One region of the Bradyrhizobium sp. 179 genome, then DNA from elsewhere that is predicted to be linked to it. Evidence: predicted binding sites of a transcription regulator. Region 1 holds the regulator's gene; each other region holds the start of a gene.
What was found. The regulator LexA, encoded in region 1, represses DNA repair genes until DNA is damaged. The targets are predictions, from matches to a motif close to TGTTCNNNNTGTGTTCNG.
Positions count from the first base shown of each region.

Region 2: a site for LexA is predicted at 1,239-1,256, ahead of IVB12_RS02285 (single-stranded DNA-binding protein). Genes of this name have one in related genera too.
Region 3: a site for LexA is predicted at 1,744-1,761, ahead of IVB12_RS20335 (DNA repair protein). Genes of this name have one in related genera too.

Region 1 is NZ_JADPJR010000009.1:199,526-202,762, forward strand. Features, by position in the region: gene glp (gephyrin-like molybdotransferase Glp) at 1-1,141, shown strand, start outside; gene lexA (transcriptional repressor LexA) at 1,319-2,020, shown strand; gene IVB12_RS02785 (hypothetical protein) at 2,588-3,022, shown strand; partial or broken gene IVB12_RS02790 (ComEC/Rec2 family competence protein) at 3,163-3,237, opposite strand, start outside.
Region 2 is NZ_JADPJR010000009.1:97,157-100,393, reverse strand. Features, by position in the region: gene IVB12_RS02290 (outer membrane beta-barrel protein) at 179-961, opposite strand; gene IVB12_RS02285 (single-stranded DNA-binding protein) at 1,410-1,904, shown strand; gene IVB12_RS38070 (hypothetical protein) at 2,043-2,165, shown strand; gene gyrA (DNA gyrase subunit A) at 2,259-3,237, shown strand, end outside.
Region 3 is NZ_JADPJR010000081.1:129,111-132,347, forward strand. Features, by position in the region: gene IVB12_RS20330 (DNA polymerase Y family protein) at 1-993, opposite strand, end outside; gene IVB12_RS20335 (DNA repair protein) at 890-1,678, opposite strand; gene IVB12_RS20340 (putative DNA modification/repair radical SAM protein) at 1,842-3,077, shown strand; gene IVB12_RS20345 (UdgX family uracil-DNA binding protein) at 3,077-3,237, shown strand, end outside.

The sequences.
Region 1 (3,237 bases):
GGTTTCCCTCAACGAGGCCTATCATCGCGTGCTCGCACGCGATGTCGCGGCGCTGCGCACACAGCCGCCGGAAGCAATGTCGGCGATGGACGGCTACGCGGTGCGCGCGAGCGATGCAACAAAGCTCGATAGTGCGCTCACCTTGATTGGCGAGGTGGCGGCGGGTCGTCCATTCGCGGGAACGCTGGGCCCCGGCGAAGCCGTGCGGATCTTCACCGGCGGCGTCATTCCCAACGGTGCCGACGCAGTCGTGATCCAGGAGGACACGGTTGCGGACGGCAAGCGCATCACGATCAAGGAAGCCGCCATTGCCGGCCGCCACATCCGCCCCGCGGGCGTCGACTTCTCCGAAGGCGACCTGCTCCTGCGCAAGGGAACCCGTCTCACCGAGCGCGATCTCGCACTCGCCGCCGCCATGAATCATCCGCAGCTTGCCGTCTGCCGCCGTCCGAAGGTCGCGATCCTCGCCACCGGCGACGAACTGGTAATGCCGGGAACCACGCCCGGTCGCGGCCAGATCGTCTATTCCAACGGCTACGCCCTGCACGCGCTCGCCCGCAGCGAGGGGGCCGATACCATCGACCTTGGCATTGTCGCCGATACGCTGGAGGCCACCACTGCCGGCATCCGCCGCGCCCGCGAGAGCGGCGCCGAGATCCTGGTCACGAGCGGCGGCGCGTCGGTCGGCGACCACGATCTGGTCCAGCAGGCGCTGAGGGACGAAGGCGTCGCGATGGCGTTCTGGAAGATCGCGATGCGCCCGGGCAAGCCGATGATGCATGGGCGGCTCGGCGGGATGCGCGTGATCGGCCTGCCGGGTAATCCCGTGTCATCCTACGTGTGCGCCTTCCTGTTCCTGGTGCCGCTGATTCGCGCCTTGTCGGGACGATCCGTGATTCATCACCGACAAGAGCGCGCCGTGCTCGGCCGCGATGTGGACGCAAACGATATGCGCGCGGACTATCTGCGCGCACATCTGGAGACGCGCGACGACGGCACGCTGGTGGCCCTTCCCGTCGATCACCAGGATTCCTCGCTGCTTGCGAATCTCGCTGCAGCACAGGCACTTCTCGTCCGCGCACCGTTCGCTCCGAAGGCAGAGGCCGGCTCGCCTTGCGAGGTGCTGCGCCTGCCCGTCTGAACGCATCCACTACACGCGTTCCGCGAACTTTGCCGCGTTCACGGTAAATTAAGCAGTTGCGGAACACATATGGAACATATAGTGTCCGTTCATGATTTGTTTCGAGCATGTAGCGGTCTACCGCTCCAATTCAGCGTCTCGGAATCGAACGACATCAACCGGGGGACTTTGGTCGAGATGTTAACGCGCAAACAATACGAGCTTCTGCGGTTCATCAGCGAACGTCTGAAGGAAAGCGGCGTGCCGCCCTCCTTCGACGAGATGAAGGATGCGCTCGACCTGCGCTCGAAATCGGGCATCCATCGCCTGATCACTGCGCTCGAGGAGCGCGGCTTCATCCGCCGCCTGCCCAACCGCGCCCGCGCCATCGAGGTGATCAAGCTGCCCGAGCTCCAGGCCGCCGCCGGCAGCCGCCGCGGCTTCACGCCGAGCGTCATCGAGGGCAATCTCGGCAAGGTGCGCGCGAGCTCCAGTTCTTCCGCGGACGAGGGCGAGCGTCCCGTTGCGGTGCCCGTGATGGGTCGCATCGCGGCCGGCACGCCGATCGAAGCGTTGCAGACCCGCAGTCACACCATCAGCGTGCCGCCCGACATGCTCGGCTCAGGCGAGCACTACGCACTCGAAGTGCGCGGCGATTCGATGGTCGAAGCTGGCATTCTCGATGGCGACATGGCGCTGATCCAGCGTAACGAGAGCGCCGATACCGGCGACATCGTGGTGGCCCTGATCGACGACGAGGAAGCGACGCTCAAGCGCTTCCGCCGCCGGGGGGCGTCGATCGCGCTCGAGCCCGCCAATGCCGCCTATGAGGTGCGCATCCTGCCGCCGAACCGGGTGAAGATTCAGGGCAAGCTGATCGGGCTGTACCGCAAGTACTGAGACGAGCTAGCGGTCATTCGATACCAATGATTCCGATTGGAGCGGACGACGGTCCGCTCCAGCTGGATAGTCTTTTGGTCTTGCGCAGATTATCCGGCCCCTCTCTCCGGCGCTCCATCCTCGGCATGCGGCCCCAAGCACTCATCGCTTGTGAAGAGATCTTAGGAGATTACGATGTGCAGGATCGCCTTAAGCGCCTTCGCAGCGTGCTGATCGCTTGATCGGCCGCGCAAGCATTCGCAACTCAATTGCAGCACCACGCACGCAAGTCGGCGCACGCAGGGAGCGAGCATTTCCGCAACGCCCGAACTGCCATCGACCGACAGCCACGGCGAAGCTGGCCACATTCCCCTGGTCGGCGCCCGTAGGCCACGGGCGCTCGCATCCGCCGAATGCACTGAAGCGAGCTTTGTTCCTATGGCTTCGGGAAAGATAATGTGATCGCGTCCGGCAACGCCAGCCGCAGATTTGCCTACAACGGAGCAGAGCGTTACGTGCTTCCACTCTGATAGAGGCTTGCGCCTCCGAAGGAGGCGCGGGTTGCTATCTTCGAATGAGGAGCACCCGATGTGTGACTACAGCCTGCATGCCGTTGCATCTCGCCCCGCCGAAGTCGGCGAGACGATCGTGTCGACAACGTTCCGCGGCACCTCAACGCGCGGCTTTGCTTCCGCGGCCGATCCGACCGTGGCCGTCTGCCTGCTGCCGGGAACGGAGCTCGCCTTCGCCGACAACGTCCGTTACGATAATCGCTGGATCTGGACGCGCACCATCAACTCCCGCGTCGGCAAGTTCGGCAAGATCGATCCGCACATACCCGACCGCCATCATGACGCGATCGAATTCCCCGACGGCAAATACGTGCTGGTGACGCAGCTCGTCGAAGGCCAGCGCGCAACCGTGCTGCAATTGCCGGTGACGCAGCCGGTCAGCGAGCGCGAGCACAAGCCGCAGATCGTCGCCGATAGCCGGTCGACGATCACGCGCTTGCCGATTGGCTGAGCCGTCCCCGCCCGCGGGGTCGGGCCAGGATTGAAATTGCCATCGCCGGCCGAGGCCGGCGAGATGGTAAGATTTAATGCTGCGGAACGTCCGGTCGGACCCGGACCTACTCTTCGCGTTTGTTTTTAATCGTCCGGCGCCTAATCGTCGACCTGCAGGTCGGTCTCCGCCGGCGTTGCATCCCGGTTGCGGGCCGCGGCCGTCCTCGGCACAAG
Region 2 (3,237 bases), 100 kb from region 1:
GGACTCAACGGCCCAACTAATGCCGTGCTTACACCGCTAAAGCCGCAAGTTGTGTCTCCGAAAAGCCACAACAGCCACAAAACGTCTTGATCACTGACTTATCCGTCCGTCTGCTTCGGATAAAACGAAAAAGGCCGGCACGAGGCCGGCCTTTAATCCTTGAACGAAATCAGAGCGATCAGTACCTCGCGACCAGCGGGCCGCCGAAGCGGTAATTCAGCCGGACGAGACCGATGTCGACATCCTGGCCAATTCGGTCGCTCCCGAACACAACGCCCGCCGGCGTGGTAAAGCCGATCGTGCGGTGGCCGAGGAAAATGTGGTCGTATTCGACGCCGACCGACCAATTTGGTGCGAATCCGAATTCCAGACCGGCACCCACCGTGCCACCCCAGCGGGTTTCACGTGCCGATGCCAGCAGCGTGCCAGCGCCCGGGGTGCCTGCGGCGGCATAGACGTCGTACTTGTCCCCGACCACAGCGGCGCCGCCCTTCACATAGAACAGCACATTGTTCCAGGCATAGCCGACCTGCCCAGTGATCAGGCCAAAACTGTCGATGCGAGAGCGGTTACGATCACCGGTGACCAAAGCGGTGCCAGGGAATAGGGTGCTCACGTTGTCGCCGGAAAAGTCAGCCCAGTTGCCCTGGCCCTCGAAGCCGAACACCCAATTGGTCGACTGCCAACGATAGCCAATCTGGCCACCGACCGTGCCGCCCGTTGCGTTGTGGCAGCCTTCGCCAACCAGAGTGCCGGTAACAGGCGTCACAAAATCCCAGCACTTGTGGCTCGAACCACCGCCGCCGTTGATACCGATGTAGAAGCCGCTCCAATCGTAGATCGCGGCAACGGCGGGAGCCGGAGCCTTGGTGTATGGGCGCGCAGCGAGATCTGCCGCGCTTGCGGGAGCCGAGAGGCCCAGCGCCATTGCACCGATTGCACTAAACAGAATCTTATTCATTGCAGTCTCCCCAGTTTCGACCGCTTCTCAAACTCCCCGAAGCGGCTAATTAAGGCGCGACGCCCATATGAACTAATTCCGAGGCAACCCTAGCTTACGAAACCGGCAAAGTCCGTCTCCGAAATGCCACACTCGCTGACCGAATGAGCCAAGCGCAACTTGATGAATGTTAAGCGGTTTCTGCCGTTCGCGGGAACCCAAAAAAGTTCCATCGAGCCGCTGCCTTCATCACCAACATCGCGGCTTGAAGGGCCCGATATCCGCCCCGATCGTCACAAAGAACAAATCTGGAACAAAGCCAGTGGCGGTGCTATATGTGGGGATAACCCGAGGGGTGATGGGCTGAGCGGCGCCCGCAAGCGTATAGGGTCGCCTCAACGGGCGGCGGAGGAACGCAGAGGGCGGACTCGGCCTTTGAAATTCAGTGGCATTGGAGTGGAGAGCGGCGATGGCGGGAAGCGTCAACAAGGTCATTCTGGTTGGAAATCTCGGCAAGGATCCCGAAATCCGCCGCACCCAGGACGGGCGACCGATCGCCAATTTGAGCATCGCCACCTCTGAGACCTGGCGCGACAAGAACACCGGCGAGCGCAAGGAAAAGACCGAATGGCATCGCGTCGTGATCTTCAATGAAGGGCTGTGCAAGGTCGCCGAGCAGTACCTGAAGAAGGGCGCGAAGGTCTACATCGAGGGCGCGCTCCAGACCCGCAAATGGACCGACCAGAGCGGCGTCGAGAAGTACTCGACCGAGGTCGTGCTCCAGGGCTTTAACTCGACCCTGACGATGCTCGACGGTCGCGGTGGCGGCGGAGGCGGCGGCAGCTTCGGCGACGAACCCAGCGGCGACTTCGGCTCGTCCGGTCCCGTAAGCAGCGCTCCGCGCCGTCCCGTTGCCGCTGGCGGTGGCCGCAACAGCGACATGGACGACGATATCCCGTTCTGAGAACCCGGATCACGCGGCCGAGGCGCATTGCCTGATTGGGCTCGCCTGGTGTGCCGTGTCAGCAATTCATGTTCATCGGCGGGGTGGGCTCGGATTTTCCGGGCCCGCTTCATGTTTGACGTGAGCTCGGATTGCGCCATGACAGATATTCTGACAGGGCACTCGCAGCGCGATCTTGAGGCGATGGAGGCCATTGCCGAAGGCCGCTTCCGCACCTGTCGGGAGCGGGGCTCGGAAGGGCTTAAGTTGTTGGAAAAATAGGCGGAAAAATCGCTTGCCCTGACCTTCGCGAGGGTAGTTATCGCGGCCCCGATGCGCTATATGATTCCCAGATAAACCTGACCGGATTTCCCCTTGGCTGACGACGAAAACAAGCCCGGCAACCAGCCGGCGCAACCCTCGGACATTCGCCCCGTCTCCATCCTCGACGAGATGAAGAAGTCCTACCTCGATTACGCCATGAGCGTGATCGTGTCGCGCGCGCTGCCCGACGCGCGCGACGGCCTGAAGCCGGTGCATCGCCGCATCCTGTTCTCGATGAACGAGGAAGGCTATACGCCGGACAAGAAGCACAAGAAGTCGGCCGGTATCGTCGGCGACGTCATGGGCCAATACCATCCGCATGGTGACCAGGCGATCTACGACGCGCTGGTGCGCATGGCGCAGCCTTTTTCGATGCGCGAATTGCTGGTGGACGGGCAGGGCAATTTCGGCTCGGTCGACGGCGATCCGCCGGCGGCGATGCGCTACACCGAGTCGCGCCTAACCAAGATCGCGCTGAAGCTGCTCGACGACATCGACAACGAGACCGTCGACTTTCAGGACAATTACGACGGCTCGAGCAAAGAACCGGTGGTTCTGCCGGCACGGTTCCCGAACCTGCTGGTCAACGGCGCCGGCGGCATCGCCGTCGGCATGGCCACCAACATTCCGCCGCACAATCTCGGCGAGGTCATCGACGCCTGCCTGGCGTTGATCGACAATCCTTCGCTGACCATTGACGAGCTCAACAACATCATCCCGGGCCCGGACTTCCCGACCGGTGGCATCATTCTCGGCCGCCAGGGCATCCGCAGCGCCTACCATCTCGGCCGCGGCTCCATCGTGATGCGTGGCAAGGTCACCTTCGAGACGATCCGGAAGGAGCGCGAGGCGATCGTCATCACCGAGATCCCGTATCAGGTGAATAAGGCGACGATGGTCGAGCGCATCGCCGAGCTCTACAAGGAAAAGAAGATCGAGGGCATCTCCGACCTGCGCGACGAGTCCGACCGCGATGGCTACCGCGTCGTCGTCGAGCTCAAGCGCGATGCCATGCCCGACGTGGTGCTGA
Region 3 (3,237 bases), on a different contig from region 1:
GTCGGCGAGCGCATCGAGACGCTCGCGAAACAACCGGTCGATCACCGCGCTGCGCGTCACCGGACGCCCGGTCTCGACCGTGATTGCGCGCACCACGCCATCGGTGCGGAAGAACGCGGCTTCCAGGCGTCGCGCGCCCTTGCCCTGCTTCTCCATGGATGCGATCAACGTGTCGGCAAGCCGCGACAGCGTCATCGCGATCATGGTGTCGGTCGCGATCGGCTCGGCGAAACGTTTTTCCACGATGTAGTCGGGCAGCGGTTTTCGCGGGTTGATCGGCGCATCGCCCTGCCCCAGCGCATGCGCCAGCAGCGTGGAGAACCGGGCGCCGAACCGCGCCGTGATCTCGCTCGGCGAGCGCGAGGCGACGTCGCCGATAGTCTTCAAACCGGCGCGACGCAAGCCTGTGGTGATGACTTCACCTGCACCGAGCGCGGAAATCGGAAATCGGCTGATCGCCGCCGCCTCCTCGCCATCGGCCACGATGGTGCCCGTGGCCTGCCGCGTCAGCGTGCGTGCGCAGATCGAGGTGCCGGCGATCGCCGCGCTGATGGCAAACCCCTGCCGGGCCAATGCGCGAACCAACGTCCGCAACAACGCGGCCTCACCACCGAACAGATGCGCGCAGCCGGTGATGTCCAGGAACAGGCCGTGCGGCGGATCGAGCGCCACCAGCGGTGTGAAGCGGTCGCACCAGTCCGCGACATCGCTGAGCGTCTTCGCATCGGCGACGATATCGGCGTCGAACACTTTCAGGTCCGGACACATCGCCCGCGCATTGGCCAAGGGCTGGCCGATATACAGGCCGAGGCGCTCGGCGGCCTCGTCGAGCGCATGGATCACCAGCGCATTGTTGTCCTTGATGACGACGATGCTTGGATCATTGCTCTTATGCAGTCCGACGTTCCCAAAGAACCGCTGAATCCGGTCGATGGGCAGGCGCGGCAGCCACAGGCTGAGAATACGTCGACGGCTCACTGAACTGGCACTCATCACATTTCCATTCCATGATCCACCGGCCACATGGGCCATGACGATTGCGCAAGAGCTCGGCATCGAAGCGCGGCGCGCCCCAGGCACTCGACACCGGGCCCGGCGGTGAATGCGCTGCGCGCAGCATCCATCGTGTTTCCGCGGTCGAGGGCAGCGGCTGCGCCGCCATGCGCAGCAAGAGCCCGGTGACGCCGGAAGCTTGCGCGGCCAGCGTCAGCTTGCGGCTCGCCACGAGATCGAACTGCCTGGTCTCGCCCCAGAGCTCGAGCACCACAGCCCCCAGCGCATCGCAGGCGAGCGCGTCGGCTGAGGTGCGCAGTGCGCTCTCGACATCAGCGGCGCGCACCATCACCACGCGGCGCGGATCGAGACCGAACTCGGCGAGCCCGCTCATCGACAGCGCGCCGGTTTCGATTTCCGAAAAATCCTGCCGCACCCATAGCAACGGCCGGTGCGCCGAGACGCGGCCCGCAAGCCCCATGACAAAGCCCGTTGCGGACGTCCCCTGCCGGCCCTCACAAAACACCTCATGGATCGCCGCACGTGCGAGCCCGCCCTTCAGCGCGCTGTCCGCCTCGCTGTGGCCGAGCGTGATGCGATCGCGCTGATGCACGACCTCCGCCGTCTCGATGCGCTCGATCTGGCTGCGCAAGGTCGCAAGCGCGCTTCTGCGTGCGCCGCTCATGCTCGCCGCTCCTTCAGGGGTGATTGCCGGTGGCTCTCAAAAAGAGAACCAGCGGCTGGCTCATTTGTTCATGATATGTTCTAATATAAAGCTAACGCCGCCCTGGGAGTCAATCGAATTGGCGCGCTTTGGGATTCATGAGTGGAATCAAAGGGATTCAAACATGGACGTACAACGCAAGCTGGAAATCCTGGCGGATGCTGCCAAGTACGACGCATCCTGCGCCTCCAGCGGCACCGAGAAGCGGGATTCCAGCGACGGCAAGGGCATGGGCTCGACCGCGCCGGGCATGGGCATCTGCCATTCTTACGCGCCGGATGGACGCTGCATCTCCCTGCTCAAGGTGCTGCTGACCAATGCCTGCAATTACGATTGCCTCTATTGCGTCAACCGCGCCTCCTCGAACGTAGCACGCGCCCGCTTCACCATCGACGAGGTCGTCAAGCTGACGCTCGACTTCTACCGGCGCAATTACATCGAGGGCCTGTTTCTCTCCTCCGGCATCATCCGCAGCCCCGATTACACAATGGAGCAAGTGGTCAGCGTCGCGCGAAAACTGCGCGAGGAGCATCACTTCCGCGGCTACATCCACCTCAAGACCATTCCCGAAGCCGACGATGCGCTGATCGCAGCAGCCGGCCAATATGCCGACCGTCTCTCCATCAACATCGAGATGCCGCAAGAGACGAGCCTTAAGCAATTCGCGCCGGAGAAGGACGTGCGCGCAATCCGTCGCACCATGGGCCGGCTGCGGCTCAAGCTCGACGAAGCCGAGGAAGGCCGCAGCGCGAAAACGAAGGCCAAGCCGCAGCGCTTTGCGCCGGCTGGGCAAAGCACGCAGATGATCGTCGGCGCCGACACGGCCTCCGATCACACCATTCTCCACAGCAGCGCCAATCTCTACGGCGCCTACCGCCTGCGACGCGTCTATTATTCCGCGTTCAGCCCGATCCCCGACGCCAGCCGCGCTTTGCCGCTGGTGCAGCCGCCGCTGCTGCGCGAGCACCGGCTCTACCAGGCCGACTGGCTGATGCGGTTCTACGGCTTCGACGTCGGCGAGATCGTCGACGACAGCGCGATGCTGCCGCTCGAGATCGATCCAAAGCTCGCCTGGGCGCTGCGCCACCGCGACCGCTTTCCGCTCGACGTCAACCGCGCCAGCCGCGAGGAATTGCTGCGCGTGCCGGGCTTCGGCACCAAAGCAGTCGAACGCATCATCGCGACACGGCGCACGACAACGATCCGCCTCGCCGATCTCGCGCGGCTGCATGTGCCCCGGCACAAGGCGCTGCCGTTCATCGTCCTCAGCGATCACCGGCCGCCGCCACACCGCCTCGATGAGGCGCGGCTGATCGAACGGTTCAAACCAAAGGCAACGCAACTGGGGTTTGGCTTCTGATGCAGTTCATCATCCTCGACAACGAAACCGATTTCGACGGCTGGCGCAAAGCCGCGCGGAGTCTCGTGCTTCACCACGTGCCGCCCAGCGATGTCACCTGGACTGTGCAAGGCGGCGAAGCCGAGCTGTTCGCCCCGTCTTCGCCATCTCCGATCCTCGA